Regions from separate parts of the Aminobacter sp. P4_D5 genome, predicted to be linked through region 1. Evidence: riboswitches for the same ligand, from Rfam matches in the RefSeq annotation. Region 1 holds a riboswitch; the other holds the start of a gene.
The links. A riboswitch is a leader RNA that binds a small molecule or an ion and turns the genes downstream of it on or off. The one in region 1 is predicted to bind thiamine pyrophosphate.
Positions count from the first base shown of each region.

Region 1 (9,405 bases):
AGGGCTTCAAGGTCTATGAGATGAACGGCCCGCTGCCGAGCGACTGGAAACTGATCGCGACCCGCACCACCGACACCAAGAACCCGGACGCGCCGATCGGCCAGCAGCAGGGCTCGGGCTCGCTCGACGCACCCGCATGGTTCGGCGGCAAATACATGTATCTGTCGGCCGCACCCGACGATTCCTACGCGCTGACTGAATACCCCGACTATCTGCACTCGCCGGGCTACCAGGTTTGGGACATGTCGGACCCGGCCAATCCGGTGTTCGTCAGCCAGGTCAAGGTGCCGGGCCAGGTGGTCGGCGACAAGGCGAGCGAGAACGCCTACCTGATGAACCCGCGCGCCGGCAACCGCACCTCGTGGATGGGCTCGCGCATGCCGCCATTCCTGCCGACGCCGGTGGAAAAGGGCGGCAAGATCGCCTTCGGCGCCATGGGCGGGCTTGGCCTTTACACCTTCGACCTGACCAACCCCGACAACCCTGAGATGAAGGGGCATGTCGGCATTGCGCCGAGCTTCGCAGGCACCGAGTTCGACAATGTCGACACCTCCCAGTACGCCCGCACCGGTTATGTCTTCGCCAACGGCTATCCGATGAACTCGAACTGCTACGAGCCCTACAAGGATGTGCTGGTGATCAACGCCAAGGATCCGGCCAAGCCGGAGATCGTGGCGACCTTGCCGCGGCCGACACCGCCCAAGGACGCGAACTTCACCGATTTCTGCCAGCGCAAGGGCAGTTTTGGGCCGAAGCGCTCGGGCACCACGCACCAGCCGGGCCATGGCCGCGACGGGCTCGCGCCATATGCCTTCTACAATGCCGGTCTGCAGCTCTTCGACGTCAAGAACCCCGCCGATCCCAAGATCGCCGGCTATTTCGTTCCGCGTTTCCCGACAGACAAGGAGATGCCGGATTACACTTACGACAATGCGAGCTTTGCGGTGTTCACCGAATATGACCGCAATATCATCTGGCTGTTTGCGATCGACGGCGTCTATGCGCTGAAGACACCGCTGCTGGGCGAACCCAAGATGGGCATGAGCGACAAGGTCTGGCCGCCGCGCGACTGAGAATCGAGATCGGCCGACAGCCGCCAATCCATCAACCCCGGCTTTACGCCGGGGTTTTTGTTTTCAAGTGACTTGTGCCTGATCAATGGCCGGGGTGCAGCGCGTCGTTCAGATACATGCAGGTCAGCATGGTGAAGATGTAGGCCTGGATCACCGCCATCAGAAGTTCGAGCCCGGTGAGCGCGACCGTCATCGTCAGCGGCAGGATGGCGGCGAAGATGCCGAGGGTTCCCATGCTGCCGAGGCTGACCACGAAACCGGCGAAGACCTTGAGCGTGATGTGGCCGGCGAGCATGACGGCGAACAGACGCACCGAATGGCTGATCGGGCGCGAGATATAGGAGACGATCTCGATCGGCACGATGATCGGCGACAAGAGCAGCGGCACACCGGAGGGCATGAACAGGCGGAAAAAGCCGAGGCCGTTCTTCCAGATGCCGTAGATCGTGACCGTACCGAACACCAGCATGGCGAAAGCGAAGGTCACGATGATGTGGCTGGTGACCGTGAACGCGTAGGGGAACAAGCCCGCGAGATTGGCGATCAGGATGAAGACAAACAGCGAAAAGACGAGCGGAAAGAACTTCATGCCGCTCTCGCCCGCATTGTCGCGCAGCGTCTTTGACACGAACTCGTAGATCAGTTCGGTGATCGACTGCAGGCGGGAGGGCACCAGCGCTCGACCGCTCGTCGAAAGCATGAGGAACAACCCGCCGAACACCACTGCCCCCACCATATAAGCGGCGGAGTTGGTGAAAGCGAATTCCTGCCCCGCAAACTCGAAGAGGGTGAAAATCGGCTTGATTTCAAATTGTTCTATTGGTCCGGCCACAGTGCCTCTCCGGTCGGTTCGATTGCTGATGCGAAAGCGCGCGCACCGGAGCCATATCCGGAAGCCAAAATTGACCAAGCGTGCCTACGGTCCGCCAAAAGCGGTTCCGCAGCTTTTTCGCGATTTTTGAGATGAGTTTCGGTCGGGGTAGCAATTATTGGCGCCATCTTTTGGATGGGGCCGTCCCCGAGCGTTCAAGGCACTGGTCGTCCAGTGCGTGGGCTTGTTAGCCTAAGCGGCACGCCACGGCAAGGCACGAGGTGACGCGGCGCAGGGCCGCGTCACAGATTAGATATGCAGCGCATGGCCAAGCGTGCGCAAAGAGGCCTCAAGGAAAGCCTCGCTCTGAGTTGGATGGGCATGGATGGTGCCGGCGATATCCTCCAGCCGTGCGCCCATCTCGATGGCCAGGCTGAAGGCCGCTGACAGCTCCGAAACGCCAGCGCCGACCGCCTGGATACCGAGCACCAGATGGTTGTCAGCGCGCGCAACGATGCGCACGAAGCCGTCCTCGCTCGCCAGCGTCATCGCCCGGCCATTGGCCGAAAACGGGAACTGCGATGACTTGATCTCGATACCGAGGTTTTTTGCTTCGTCGGGCGACAAGCCTGCAGTGACGATCTCTGGATCGGTGAAGCAGACAGCGGGGATCGAGCGCTTGTCCCAGCTTCTTTTGTGGCCAGCGACGATCTCGGCGACCATTTCGCCCTGCGCCATGGCACGGTGCGCCAGCATCGGCTCGCCGGTGACGTCGCCGATAGCGTAGATGCCGCGCATCGAGGTGCGGCACTGTTCGTCGATGCGGATGAAACGGCCGTCGCGATCGAGGTCGATCTCCTCCAGCCCCCAGCCTTCGACAAGCGGCTTGCGGCCCACGGTGACAAGCACCTTGTCGGCCGCGATCTTCTGCTCGCTGCCATCGGCTGCCTCGACCAGAAGCGCATCGCCCTTGGCGCTGAGCCCCTTGGCCTTTGCACCCGTCATCACCTTGACGCCGAGCGCTTCCAGGCGCTTGGCGACGGGCCGCGTCAGTTCGGCGTCATATTGCGGCAGGATGCGCGGCAAGGCTTCCACGACGGTCACCTTTGAGCCCAGCTTGGCAAAGGCAGTGCCGAGCTCCAGCCCGATATAGCCACCGCCGACAACGGCAAGCTCAGCCGGCACGTGCTTGAGTGCCAGAGCCTCGGTTGACGAAATCACCTGCCCACCGAAGGGCAGGAACGGCAGTTCGACCGGCGCGGAACCGGTGGCAATGACGATGATTTCAGCGCGGATCACCTGCAAGCCGGTCTCGGTGTCGACCTCGACGGTCTTGCCGTCACGAAAGCGCGCCCAGCCCTGCACCGACTTGACCCTGGCCTTCTTGAGCAGCCCAGCCACGCCGCTGGTCAAGCGGCCAACGATACGATCCTTCCAGGCGACGGTCTTGGCAAGGTCGAGCACCGGCGCCGATACGCTGATGCCGAACGGACTGGTGCCTCCAGCCATCTCGGAGACCTTGAGATACTCATCCGCTGCATGGATCATCGCCTTGGAGGGGATGCAGCCGACATTGAGGCAGGTGCCGCCCGGCTTGGCCGCTTCGACGATCACCGTGTCGATGCCGAGCTGGCCGGCGCGGATGGCGCAGATGTAGCCGCCGGGGCCGGCGCCGATGATGAGAAGCTTGCAGGAAATTTCCTTCATCGCCTCAGCCTTCCATGAAGATCATTGCCGGCGCTTCGAGCAGCGCCTTGATGCGCTGGACGAAGACCGCCGCGTCCCAGCCGTCGATGACGCGATGGTCGAAGCTGGAGGAGATGTTCATCATCTTGCGCGGTATGAACTGGGTGCCGTCCCACATCGGCCGCACCATGATCTTGTTGACGCCGACGATCGCCACCTCTGGGTAGTTGATGACAGGCGTGGTGGCGACGCCGCCCATCGCGCCCAGCGAGGTGATGGTGATGGTCGAGCCGGTCAGTTCCTCTCGCGTCGCCGTGCCTGCCTTGGCGGCATCGGCAAGGCGATTGACCTCGGCGGCGCAGTCCCACAGGTCGCGCGCTTCGGCATGCTTGATCACGGGAACAACGAGCCCGCCCGGCGTCTGCGCGGCCATGCCGATATGCACGCCGGCATGGCGCATGACGACGCCGGCATCGTCGTCGAACAGCGCATTGAGCTGCGGTTGCTCGGCAACCGCCTTGACCAGCGCCCGCATCAGGAATGGCAACAGCGTCAGCTTCGGCCTGTCCGGCTTTTTCGACGCGTTGAGCTTGGTACGCAGTTCCTCCAGTGCCGTGACGTCGATTTCCTCGACATAGGTGATGTGGGGAATGCGCGACTTGGCCAGCGACATCTTCTCGGCGATGCGGCGGCGCAGGCCGACGATCTTGATCTCCTCGACCCCGGTCTTGGCCTCCAAGCCAGTTGCTGCCGGCTGTGCGCCGCGCGAGGCGAAAGCGTCGAGGTCTTCATGCGTGACCCGGCCAGCGGGACCAGTTCCTGGGACCTGACGCAGATCGATGCCGGCTTCCTTGGCGCGCAGGCGGACAGCGGGCGAAGCAATGGGCCGTTCGCCTTCCGGTCGGGGCAGGCCAACGGTCGCTTGCGGCATTGGCTTGAGTGCAGCGGCCGGTGTGGGAGCCTTCACAGCGGGTGTTGATTCGACTTTCTTAGCCGGCTCAGAAGCGGTTTCCGCGGCGACAGTTGGCGCAACATCCTTGCCCTCGCGCTCGGCCGGAGCGGGTGCTTTGGCAGGCGCCGTGTCAGCTGGCGCATCGCCGGCCACCTTGATCCGCACGATCGGCGAGCCGACAGCGACGGTGTCGCCGATTTCGGCGCCAAGCCAGCTGATCTCGCCATCGACCGGCGACGGGATCTCGACCGTCGCCTTGTCGGTCATGACGGCAGCAAGCACTGCGTCCTCGCGGACAAGGTCGCCGACCTTGACGTGCCATTCGACCAGCTCGGCTTCGGCCACGCCTTCGCCGACGTCGGGAAGCTTGATGACATGTTCGCCCATGCTCAGGCCTCCATCGTTTCAATCAGCGCCTGCCCGACACGCTTCGGACCGGGGAAATAGTCCCACTCCTGCGCATGCGGATAAGGCGTATCCCAGCCGGTGACGCGCGCGATCGGCGCTTCGAGGTGGTAGAAGCAGTGCTCCTGCACAAGCGCTGCAAGTTCGGCACCGAAGCCGGAGGTCAATGTCGCTTCATGGACGATGACGCAGCGGCGGGTCTTCTTGACCGAGGCGACTATGGTGTCGAGATCGAGCGGCAACAGCGTGCGCAAGTCGATGACCTCGGCGTCGATGCCGGTTTCCTCGGCAGCCGCCTGGGCGACATAGACCATGGTGCCATAGGCCAGCACAGTCACATCAGAGCCCGGCCGGCGGATCTCCGCCCTGCCGAGTGGCGTGGTGTAGTGCCCATCGGGCACCTCGCCCAGTTCGTGCTTCGACCATGCCGTGACCGGCCGGTCGTGATGGCCGTCGAAGGGGCCGTTGTATAATCGTTTCGGCTCCAGAAAGATCACCGGATCCGGATCTTCGATGGAAGCGATCAGCAGGCCCTTGGCATCGAGCGGATTGGACGGAACCACCACCTTGAGACCTGAAACGTGGGTGAAAAGCGCCTCGGGGCTCTGGCTGTGGGTTTGTCCGCCAAAGATGCCGCCGCCGGTCGGCATGCGCACGACGATCGGACAGGTGAACTCGCCATTGGATCGGTAGCGCAATCGTGCCGCTTCCGAAACGATCTGGTCATATGCTGGATAGACGTAGTCGGCGAACTGCACCTCGACGCATGGCTTGAGCCCGTAGGCGGCCATGCCGATGGCGGCACCGACAATGCCCAATTCGCTGATCGGCGCGTCGAAACAACGCGAACGACCGTATTTCTGCTGGAGGCCTTGCGTGCAGCGGAAAACACCGCCGAAATAGCCGACGTCCTCGCCGAAGACCACGACATCGTCATCGCGCCCCATGGCAACGTCCATGGCGCTGCGGATGGCTTCGATCATTGTCATGCGCGGCATGGCTTATACCCCCGCCTTCTGGCGCTGGCGCCTGAGATGCGGCGGCATCTCGGCATAGACACCCTCGAACATGTCGCGTGTCGACGGCTTACCGCCGGCATGCAAGGTGCCGTGGCTTTCCGCTTCCTTCTGCGCTGATATGACGGTTTCGAGGATCTCAGCCTCGGCCTGCTTGTGGCGCTCGTCCGACCACAGACCGCGCTTGATCAGATGGTTCTTGAGCCTGATCACCGGGTCGCCGAGCGGCCAGGCGTCGGACTCGGTCTTGGGCCGATAGGCGGACGGATCGTCGGAGGTCGAGTGCGCGCCGACACGGTAGGTGACATATTCGACAAGCGTCGGGCCGAGGTTGCGCCGCGCGCGTTCGGTCGCCCATTTGGCCACGGCATGGACGGCGAGATAGTCGTTGCCGTCGACGCGCAGCGCCGCAATGCCGAAACCAAGGCCGCGCGCGGCAAAGGTGCCGGAGCCGCCGCGGGCGATGCCCTGGAAGGTCGAGATCGCCCACTGGTTGTTGACGATGTTGAGCACGACGGGTGCCTTGTAGGTCGATGCGAAGACGAGCGCTGCGTGGAAATCGCTTTCCGCCGTCGCACCGTCGCCGACCCAGCCGACTGCGATCTTGGTGTCACCCTTGATCGCCGAGGCCATCGCCCAGCCGACGGCCTGGATGTACTGCGTCGTCAAATTGCCCGAGATCGAAAAGAAGCCGTGCTCCTTCGAGGCATACATCACCGGCAGCTGACGGCCCTTCAGCGGGTCACGCTCGTTTGAATAGATCTGGTTCATCATCTCGACCATCGGGTAGCCGCCCGCGATCAGCAGGCCGGCCTGGCGGTAGGTCGGGAAGTTCATGTCGCCGGGATTGAGCGCCTTGCGGAAGGCGCAGCTCACCGCCTCCTCGCCCATATGCTGCATGTAAAACGAGGTCTTGCCCTGGCGTTGCGCCATCTGCATGCGCGCATCGAAAGTACGCAGCGTCACCATGTGGCGCAGGCCTTCGAGCTGTTCCTCGTCGGTCAGCGTGCCGGCCCAGGGCCCGACAGCATCACCTTCGCGGTTAAGCACCCGGATGATCGAATAAGCGAGATCACGGATGTTGCGCGGATCGACATCAACCTCCGGTCGCATGACCGATCCGGCCTTGGGAATCGGCACGTTGGAAAAGTCGGGCGTCCCGCCCGGCCGAACCTCGGGCTCGGGCACGTGGAACTTGAGTGGCGAGGGATTGTCCGTCACGGATGTTCCTCCTGTCTCGCGCGCAGGCCAACTGGTCCTCCCTGCGCGGCAGACAATTTATGTCAGTAACGCTGACCTATTATCCCAACGCTTTGAAAACCGCAATGGCCGTCCGCGGTGAGTTTGGCATTGTCGCGACAATATCGAAAGCCCGGTTGACAGAAGGCCCGTTCCGCGCTCATCCTTAAGGCTCACCAGGGGGGTCCCGACAAGGGGCTGAGATACTGCTAGCTCGCGCAGCGCAGTGACCCGTTGAACCTGATCCAGTTCACACTGGCGTAGGGACGGTGCGAGGCTTCGCGGGTCGGCTTCTTCCGGCATCGGCATTCGAGCAAACGCTCGAAGTCCCTCAGGCAAGGTCTCACCTCCTCCTCATCGCACGAACTGGGTCTCCGTTGCATCAGAGCAAGGAGGCTCACCATGAATGCCCTGACCCCGACCGTCACAACAGGCGCACTGCCCGCCTCGAAAAAGGTCCACAAACCAGGTCTCATCCACCCCGGCATCCGCGTGCCGATGCGCGAAATCTCGGTGCACCCGACCGCCATGGAGCCGCCCGTCACGGTCTATGATTCGTCGGGTCCCTACACCGACGCGACTGTGACAACCAATATCGAGGGCGGCCTGGCCAGGCTGCGCGAGGATTGGATCGTCGCCCGCGGCGACGTCGAACGTTACGACGGCCGCACCGTGAAAGCCGAGGACAACGGCTTTGTCTCGGGCGAAAGGCTGACGCCGGAGTTCCCTGTCCGCAACAAGCCGCTGCGCGCCACCGGCGGACGCGCAGTCACCCAGATTGCCTATGCCCGCGCCGGCATCATCACGCCGGAGATGGAGTTCGTCGCCATCCGCGAAAACCTCGGCCGCGAGCAGTTGCGCGAGAAGATGAAGCGCGACGGCGAGAGCTTTGGCGCTGTCATTCCCGACTTCGTCACACCTGAATTCGTCCGCGAAGAAGTTGCGCGTGGAAGGGCGATCATCCCCTCCAACATCAACCATCCAGAGAGCGAGCCGATGATCATCGGCCGCAATTTCCTGGTCAAGATCAACGCCAATATCGGCAACTCGGCTGTGACCTCGTCGATGGCCGAAGAGGTCGAAAAGATGGTGTGGTCGATCCGCTGGGGCGCCGACACGGTGATGGACCTGTCGACGGGCCGCAACATCCACAACATCCGCGACTGGATCATCCGCAATTCACCGGTGCCGATCGGCACTGTGCCGCTCTACCAGGCGCTGGAAAAGGTCAGCGGCGTTGCCGAGGACCTGACCTGGGAAATCTACCGCGACACGCTGATCGAGCAGGCCGAACAGGGCGTCGACTATTTCACCATCCATGCCGGCGTGCGGCTGCCCTATATCCATCTGACCGTCGACCGGGTCACCGGCATCGTCTCGCGCGGCGGCTCAATCATGGCCAAGTGGTGCCTGCATCACCACAAGGAAAGCTTCCTCTACGAGCATTTCGAGGAAATCTGCGACATCTGCCGCACCTATGACGTCGCCTTCTCGCTCGGTGACGGCCTGCGCCCCGGCTCGATTGCCGACGCCAACGACGCAGCCCAGTTCGCCGAACTGGAAACGCTTGGCGAGCTGACCCAGATCGCCTGGGCCAAGGACTGCCAGGTGATGATCGAAGGCCCCGGCCATGTGCCGATGCACAAGATCAAGGAAAACATGGACAAGCAGTTGGAAGTCTGCGGCGAAGCCCCCTTCTACACGCTTGGGCCTTTGACCACCGACATCGCGCCCGGCTACGACCACATCACCTCGGGCATAGGTGCGGCGATGATCGGCTGGTTCGGCACGGCCATGCTTTGCTACGTCACCCCCAAGGAGCATCTCGGCCTGCCCGACCGCGACGACGTCAAGGTCGGCGTCATCACCTACAAGATCGCGGCCCATGCCGCCGATCTCGCCAAGGGTCATCCTGCGTCCAAGGTCAGGGACGACGCGCTGTCGCGGGCACGCTTCGAGTTCCGCTGGGAAGACCAGTTCAACCTGTCGCTCGACCCCGACACGGCCCGATCCTTCCACGATGCGACCTTGCCCAAGGAAGCACACAAGGTGGCGCATTTCTGCTCGATGTGCGGGCCGAAATTCTGCTCGATGCGGATTTCGCACGACATCCGCAACGAGGCGCGCGCCGCCGGCATGGCGGCGATGGCGGAGAAATTCCGCGATGGCGGCGACCTCTATATGGCGGTCGAAGGAACGGAGGCAGCAGGCCAGCCATGAAGG
Region 1 is NZ_JBFUIP010000036.1:30,751-40,155, reverse strand. Features, by position in the region: gene AC1DWF_RS10575 (LVIVD repeat-containing protein) at 1-1,073, shown strand, start outside; gene AC1DWF_RS10570 (F0F1 ATP synthase subunit A) at 1,156-1,905, opposite strand; gene lpdA (dihydrolipoyl dehydrogenase) at 2,194-3,591, opposite strand; gene AC1DWF_RS10560 (dihydrolipoamide acetyltransferase family protein) at 3,596-4,909, opposite strand; gene AC1DWF_RS10555 (alpha-ketoacid dehydrogenase subunit beta) at 4,912-5,925, opposite strand; gene AC1DWF_RS10550 (thiamine pyrophosphate-dependent enzyme) at 5,929-7,164, opposite strand; TPP riboswitch at 7,351-7,467, shown strand; gene thiC (phosphomethylpyrimidine synthase ThiC) at 7,585-9,402, shown strand; gene thiO (glycine oxidase ThiO) at 9,399-9,405, shown strand, end outside.

Region 2 (6,908 bases), on a different contig from region 1:
GTAGACCTGCGCGCCGTTGCGGATCACCACGATGTCGAACTTCCAGCCCTCGGCGCTGGCGCGCGCGAATGCTGCTTCATTGCCGTTGATGTTTTCGGCGCGCACGCTTGCCGGGTCGAGCCCCGCCACCCAGCCGCTCTTGATATAGTCGGACAGTGACAGCTTGGCGTCGATGGTCACACCGTCGAAACGGATGGCGGTGTTATCGGGGCCTGTCGCGGTGACGGCGGCTGCGGTGTTATCGATTATGAACCCCTGCGGCACCGAAAACGAGATGCCGAGCTTCGGATGCAGGAAGGTCGTGCCCCGCACATAACCTTCATCAGGTGTGTCGCCAAACAACAGCCCATCTATTCCCGCCAGGAAAGAATCGCGGTCGCGGGTGCCGATGCCCGGCGCCCCGAACTGGCGGGCGTGGCGCTGGGCGAGGTCGATGCGCTGCGGCGCGTTGGGATGGCTTGCCAGGAAGTCGAGGCTGGCATCGGTGGCGCCGCTGACCGCGCGCAGGTCGGCGTAGGCGGCCATCGACTGCAGGAAGCGGCCGGCGGCAAATGGGTCGTAGCCGGCCTGGCCGCTCATCTTGATGCCGATGCCGTCGGCTTCCAGTTCCTGGTTGCGCGAGAACTGCGCGAGCCGCAGCTTGCCGCGGATCAGCGCTGCCTTGGCCGTCGGGCTTTCGCCGAGCACGTCGGTGACGACCTTGGTCGCCAGCACTTCCTCGGCTTCCTTCTGCTGGCGCTGGATGCCGTGATTGGCGGTGACGTGGCCCATCTCATGCGCGATGACCGCCGCCAGTTCGGCCGAATCATTGGCCAGTGCCAGTAGCCCGCGCGTTACGTAGAGATAGCCGCCGGGCAGGGCGAAGGCGTTGACGTTGGGCGAATTGAGGATGGTGATGCGGTAGGTCTGGTTCGGGTTGCTGGAAACCGTCGTCAGGGAGCCGACGACCTTGGCGACCATGCGCTCCAGCTTGGGATCGGAATACTCGCCGCCATAGGTCGCCAGGATGCGCGGATGCTGGGCCTTGGCGATCTCGGCGAGCTTGTCGTTGCGGGTGACGTTGTCGACCGTCACCGGATTGTTGGACGGCTGGAACCCGGATTCACGAATGTCGGAGGTGTTGAGCATCTGGCAACCGGAGACGAACGCCGACAGCGCCACAGCGATGGCTAGTCGCGTGTAGCGGGGCGTTTTCGTCTCGATCAGTCCGTCGCGGCAGATGGGCAGAGCTCGCGTCCTTTCAAATTCCTTCGGCGGCAGGCGAAGCAGATACCGGCCCGCGTCCCAGGACGTAGCCAGACTCAGCTTGCCAACACAATAAGGCCATTACCGCCAATATGGCGATTTGGCTGTAAATTATGTCCGCTTCCGGGCAACTCGGCGTGATCGTGTCATCGCCGTTCACTGCCGATATAGTGTCGGAACGCCTCAGGTCCAGAATTGGTAAAGAAATCTGCAGTCTTTCCTGTTGCGGAAACCGTCCCGGACTCGACGAAAACCATGTTTTCGGCGAGTTTTCGCGCATCTTCGGGCTGGTGTGTCACGAAAAGCACGGTCATGCTGCGTTCTGATTGGACGCTTGCCACAAGGTCGAGCATGTCGTCACGCAACGCTGGTCCAAGCGAGGCAAAGGGTTCATCCAGCAGGAGAATCGGGCGATCGCGCACCAGGACGCGTGCGAGCGCGACACGTTGGCGTTCGCCGCCAGACAGCTCACGCGGCAGGCGGTTTTCCATGCCGGCAAGGCCGACGCGCGCGAGCGCTGTCACGATATCCTGCCTGTCAGTGGCGCTCAGCCGCAGCGCCGGCGAACGCCCCAGACCAACATTCTTGGCAACGTCGAGATGGGCGAACAGATTGTTTTCCTGAAACACCATCGACACCGGCCGCTCGGCTGGGGGCGCCGAGGTCAGATCCGCACCGCCGATCAGAACGCGGCCTTCACGCGGCGTCTCGAAGCCGGCAACGAGATTGAGCAGTGTCGATTTGCCGGCACCGCTCGGCCCCATGATCGCGGTGATCTCGCCGGGCGCGAAGTCGACGTCAAAGCGCACCATGGTGTCGCTGTAGCTGAACACCACCTGGTCGAGGCGCACCGCCGCACGTGTCGAGGTCATTTCGAAGTCTCCCTGCCGAGGCGGTCGGCGAGCATCATCAAGGCAAGGCACAACAACCCAAGCATCAGCGCCAGCCCAGCCGCATCGTCGGTGCGGTAGCTGCCCATGCGGGCGAGCAGAAGATAAGGCAAGGTCTGCACCGCGTCGCTGCCGAACAGGGCAATCACGCCGAGATCGCCGAGCGACAGCGCCATGGCAAAAGCGAAGGCGGTTGCCAGCGGGCGACGTAGCACCGGCCAGTCGATCAGCCGCAACCTGCTCCAGCCTGATATGCCGAGCTGGGCGCACAGCCTTTCGTGGCGTTCGCTCGCGGCATCGTATGCAGGGCGGACTGCGCGGACGGCAAACGGCATCGCCATGACCGCATTGACGGTGACGACCATGAATGGCGCCAGTGCAAACACGTCGACCGTCTGCCGCACCAGCACGAACCAGCCAGCGCCGATGACGATCGGCGGCACCACCAGCACGAAACCAGCACCTGTATCGGTGAAGCGTTCGAGCAGCGATTTTTTGTCACCCCGTCTGCTGCCGGCCACTGCCCGGCGTGCCATCACCAGCGACAGGGCAAGTGCTGCGGCAAGCGTTGCCGACAGCGTGGCCAGCACGATACTGGTCAGCGTCGCGCGCTGCACCGATGCCTCGCCGGCGAGGCGGCCAAGGTCGGCTTTGAGCCCGGAGGCGACGGTCGCCAGCATCGGCCCGCCAACGAAGAGGAGGGCAATGAGGATCACCGCGACGTTGAGCGCCTTCTCGCCTGCCTTTGCCTGGATGTAGCTACGACGTGCCACCGGAAGGTTGGCGTCGCCGGTCGTGTTGGCGCCTAGCCGCATCAAGGCGAAGACCACAACGGCAGTGAGCGCGATTTGCAGCAAGGTGAGCGCGACAGCGCGGGCGGGGTCGAAGTCGAAGCGCAGCGCCTGGTAGATCGCCACTTCCAGCGTCGTTGCAGCTGGTCCGCCCCCGAGCGTGAGCACGATGGTGAAAGACGTGATGCACAGCATGAACACCAGCCCGGCGATGCCGGGCAGGGACGCGCGTATTGCCGGCCATTCGATGAGGCGGAAGCTTGCGCGCGAGCCCATGCCGAGCTGGCTCGCCAGCCGCCACTGGTCGGTCGGCACCGTTTGCAGCGCTTCCAGGATCAGCCGTGTCGCCAGCGGCAGGTTGAAGAAGACATGGGCAACGAGGATGCCCGACAGGCCGTAGATGCCGGGCCATGTTCCGCCGGTCAGCGCCACGAGCGGTTCGGCGAAATAGCCGGCGCGGCCATAGAGCGACAGGATGCCAAGCGCTGCGACGATGGCCGGCAGTGCCAGCGGCACGGCAAACAGGCGCAGGATCAGCCCACGGCCGGGAAATTGCGGGTGCCGCGACAAGGCGCGCGCTACGAGGATCGCGGGAGCGACCGATAGCAGCGTCGACAGCAGCGCCTGCCACAGCGTGAAGCGGGCGACACGGAAAAGATAACCGTCGAAGGCGGCGGCCGCACCTTCAGGGTTGCGCAGGGCTTCGATGCCAAGGCCGGCAAACGCCCCGCCGATCAGCACGCCGATGGCGGCGAGCGCTGCGATGCCAGCGGTGATGCGGTGGTCGCGACGGCTCATGGACATGCTGAGCCGGTCGGACGGATGGCAAACTGCGGAAGGTTGCGCTCCGCCCCGCCCCCCTCTGGCCTGCCGGCCATCTCCCCCTCAAGGGGGGAGATCAGCAGCTTCAACGCCCCTCTACTTTCGACAACATCTAACGTTGGCGAAGGCAGTGCCGCAGCCAATCTCCCCCCTTGAGGGGGAGATGGCCGGCAGGCCAGAGGGGGGTGTTCAAGCACAGCCATCGCAGGTCGATAGAACTTACTTGCTCATCACGCTGAGCCACTCATCAACCCAGGCCTTGCGGTTGGCAGCAACCTCGTCGGCGCTGAACAGCAGCGTCTTGGCCGGCTTCACCAGCCTGTCGAAGGCCGGGTCGAGCGGCTTGTCGGTCTTGCCGGCAGGCAGCATCCAGTTGGTCTCGGGCACCACGTCCTGGAAACCCGGGCTCGTCATGAAGGCCATGAACTTTTCCGCCAGCGGATTCTTGGCGCCTGTCGTGGTGATGCCGGCAACTTCGATCTGGAGATAGTGGCCTTCCTCGAAGGATGCCGCCTGGTAGCGCTCAGACTTGTCCGCGACCATGTGGTAGGCCGGCGAGGTGGTGTAGGACAGCACCATCGGCGCCTCGCCCTTGGTGAACAGGCCGTAGGCCTCGCTCCAGCTCGGCGTCACGGTCAGAACGCGACCCTTGAGCTTGGCCCAGGCTTCCGGCGCCTTGTCGCCATAGACCGACTTGACCCACAGCAGCAGGCCGAGGCCCGGCGTTGAGGTGCGCGGGTCCTGGATCGCGATCTTCTGCTCGGGGTCGCCCTCGACCAGTTCCTTCAGGCTCTTGGGTGGGTTCTTCAGCTTTTCGGTGTCGTAGACCACGGCGAAGTAGCCGTAGTCGTAAGGCACGAAAGTGTCGTCCTTCCAGTCGCCGGGAACCTTGACGTCTTCGCCGGCAGCGCCATGCGGGGTAAACAGGCCGGTCGCCTTGGCCTCGGCGGTCAGGTTGGTGTCGAGGCCGAGCACGATGTCGGCCTTGGTCGAGGCGCCTTCGAGTTTCACACGATTGAGCAGGGCCACACCATCAGCAACCGAAACGAAGTCTACTTCGCAGCCGCATTCGGCCTCGAAGGCCTTCTTGACCTGCGGGCCGGGACCCCACTCCGAAGTGAAGCTTTCATAGGTGTAGACGGTAAGTTTGCCTTCGGCGGCGGCCGGAAAGGCTGCGGCGGCAAGCGCCAGGGCCGAGGTCAAGGACAGCAAGATCGTGCGCATCGGCGCGCCTCCTTTATTGGTGTTGAAAGGGAATTTGAAGCGCCGGGCGTCCGAAGCATCTAATCCCTCCGCCGGTACAAACCGGATCAGGTTCAGCGGGTTGGCTGGATTTCCCCATGCCTCTCAGCCGACGCGTGTGAACACGTCAGGCACCCCGTTAGAGCGGTTCAACAAATAGGGCCGTGCCGCAGGCCACGCAAGCGGTAGTTTGCCGGCCACGAACCAACGTCGCGGCCTTCCGTTTCGGCCGCCGGACTGGTAATGCGCTGCCATGACCCGGTTCACCATACTCCTTGGCGGCGAGCTTTTGCGCACGCCGCTCGTCGACCGTCAGGTCGCGGGCAGCCGTGTTATCGCGGCCGATGCCGGCATTCGCCACGCCACCACCCTGGAACTGATGCCGGAGCTGTGGCTCGGCGATTTCGATTCCGTGCCGGCTGACGTCGATCCGCGCTTTGCCGACCTGCCGCGCGAGACGTTTCCTGAGGAAAAGGACAAGACCGACGGCGAACTCGCTATCGCGGCGGCACTCCAGCGCGGCGCGACCTCGCTGGTGCTCGTCGGTGCCTTCGGCGGCCCGCGCGCCGACCATGCCTTTCTCCACCTCGCTCTGGCGCTGCGGCTTGCCGAGGCTGGCACCGAGGTGATCCTGACCAGCGGGCGCCAGGAGGCGCATCCGCTTTTGCCGGGCACGATGAGCTTCGACTATGACGACGGCACGTTGTTTTCCGTACTTGCTTTTTCCGAACTGTCTGGCCTGTCCGAAGAGGGCGCCAAATGGCCGCTCAACGGCGTCGACGTGCCGTTCGGCTCATCGCTGACACTCTCCAACGAAGTGCGGGGCACCTTGCGTGTTTCGCTCGGTAGCGGCCGCGCGCTGCTTCTCGCCCATCCCTTTCCTGCCTTGGAATTCTGAACATGGCGCCACCGCTTCTCAATCTTGACGGCATCCGTCTGACTTTCGGTGGCACGCCGCTGCTTGATGGCGCATCGCTGTCGGCGGCTTCGGGCGACAAGATCGCTTTGGTCGGGCGCAACGGGTCGGGCAAGTCGACGCTGCTCAAGATCGCTGCCGGGCTGGTCGAACCGCAGGATGGCGTGGTGTTCCGCCAGCCGTCGGCGACGATCCGCTACCTGCCGCAGATGCCCGACATGGATGGCTTCGCTTCGGTGCGCGCCTATGTCGAGGCTGGTCTCGGACCCGCAGATGACCCGCACCGCGCCACCTATCTGCTCGACCATCTTGGCCTCACCGGCGAAGAGTCTCCGGCCGACCTGTCGGGCGGCGAGGCGCGGCGTGCCGCCCTTGCCCGCGTCATGGCGCCCGAGCCCGACATCATGCTGCTCGACGAGCCGACCAACCATCTCGACCTTGCCGTTATCGAGTGGCTGGAGGAAGAACTGATCCGCACCTCATCAGCGCTGATCGTCATTTCGCACGACAGGCGTTTTCTCGAGCGCGTCAGCCGCAACACGGTTTGGCTCGATCGCGGCCAGACGCGCCGGCTCGACCGTGGCTTTGCCCATTTCGAGGAATGGCGCGACCAGATTCTCGAGGAGGAAGAGCGCGACCAACACAAGCTCGGCCGCCAGATCGTGCGCGAAGAGCACTGGCTGCGCTATGGCGTGACGGCGCGGCGCAAGCGAAACATGCGCCGGCTCGGTGAGCTGCAGACGATGCGCCAGAGCTTCCGGGGCCATCGCGGTGCCGAAGGCGTGGCGACGATGGTGGCGAGTGAGGCGGCCGAATCCGGCAAGCTGATCATCGAGGCCAAGAACATCGACAAGGCTTTCGGCGACCTCGTTGTGGTCAAGGACTTTTCCACCCGCATCCAGCGCGGCGACCGTGTCGGCCTGGTTGGGCCGAATGGCGCCGGCAAGACGACGCTGCTCAAGATGCTGACCGGCGAGCTTGAGCCCGACGCCGGCACGATCC
Region 2 is NZ_JBFUIP010000049.1:18,352-25,259, reverse strand. Features, by position in the region: gene AC1DWF_RS13145 (M48 family metalloprotease) at 1-1,128, opposite strand, end outside; gene thiQ (thiamine ABC transporter ATP-binding protein) at 1,392-2,117, opposite strand; gene thiP (thiamine/thiamine pyrophosphate ABC transporter permease) at 2,114-3,730, opposite strand; gene thiB (thiamine ABC transporter substrate binding subunit) at 3,968-4,972, opposite strand; TPP riboswitch at 5,019-5,139, opposite strand; gene AC1DWF_RS13125 (thiamine diphosphokinase) at 5,244-5,888, shown strand; gene AC1DWF_RS13120 (ABC-F family ATP-binding cassette domain-containing protein) at 5,891-6,908, shown strand, end outside.
Region 2: it holds a riboswitch for thiamine pyrophosphate, as region 1 does, so the genes downstream of both, thiB (thiamine ABC transporter substrate binding subunit) here and thiC (phosphomethylpyrimidine synthase ThiC) in region 1, are expected to answer to the same signal.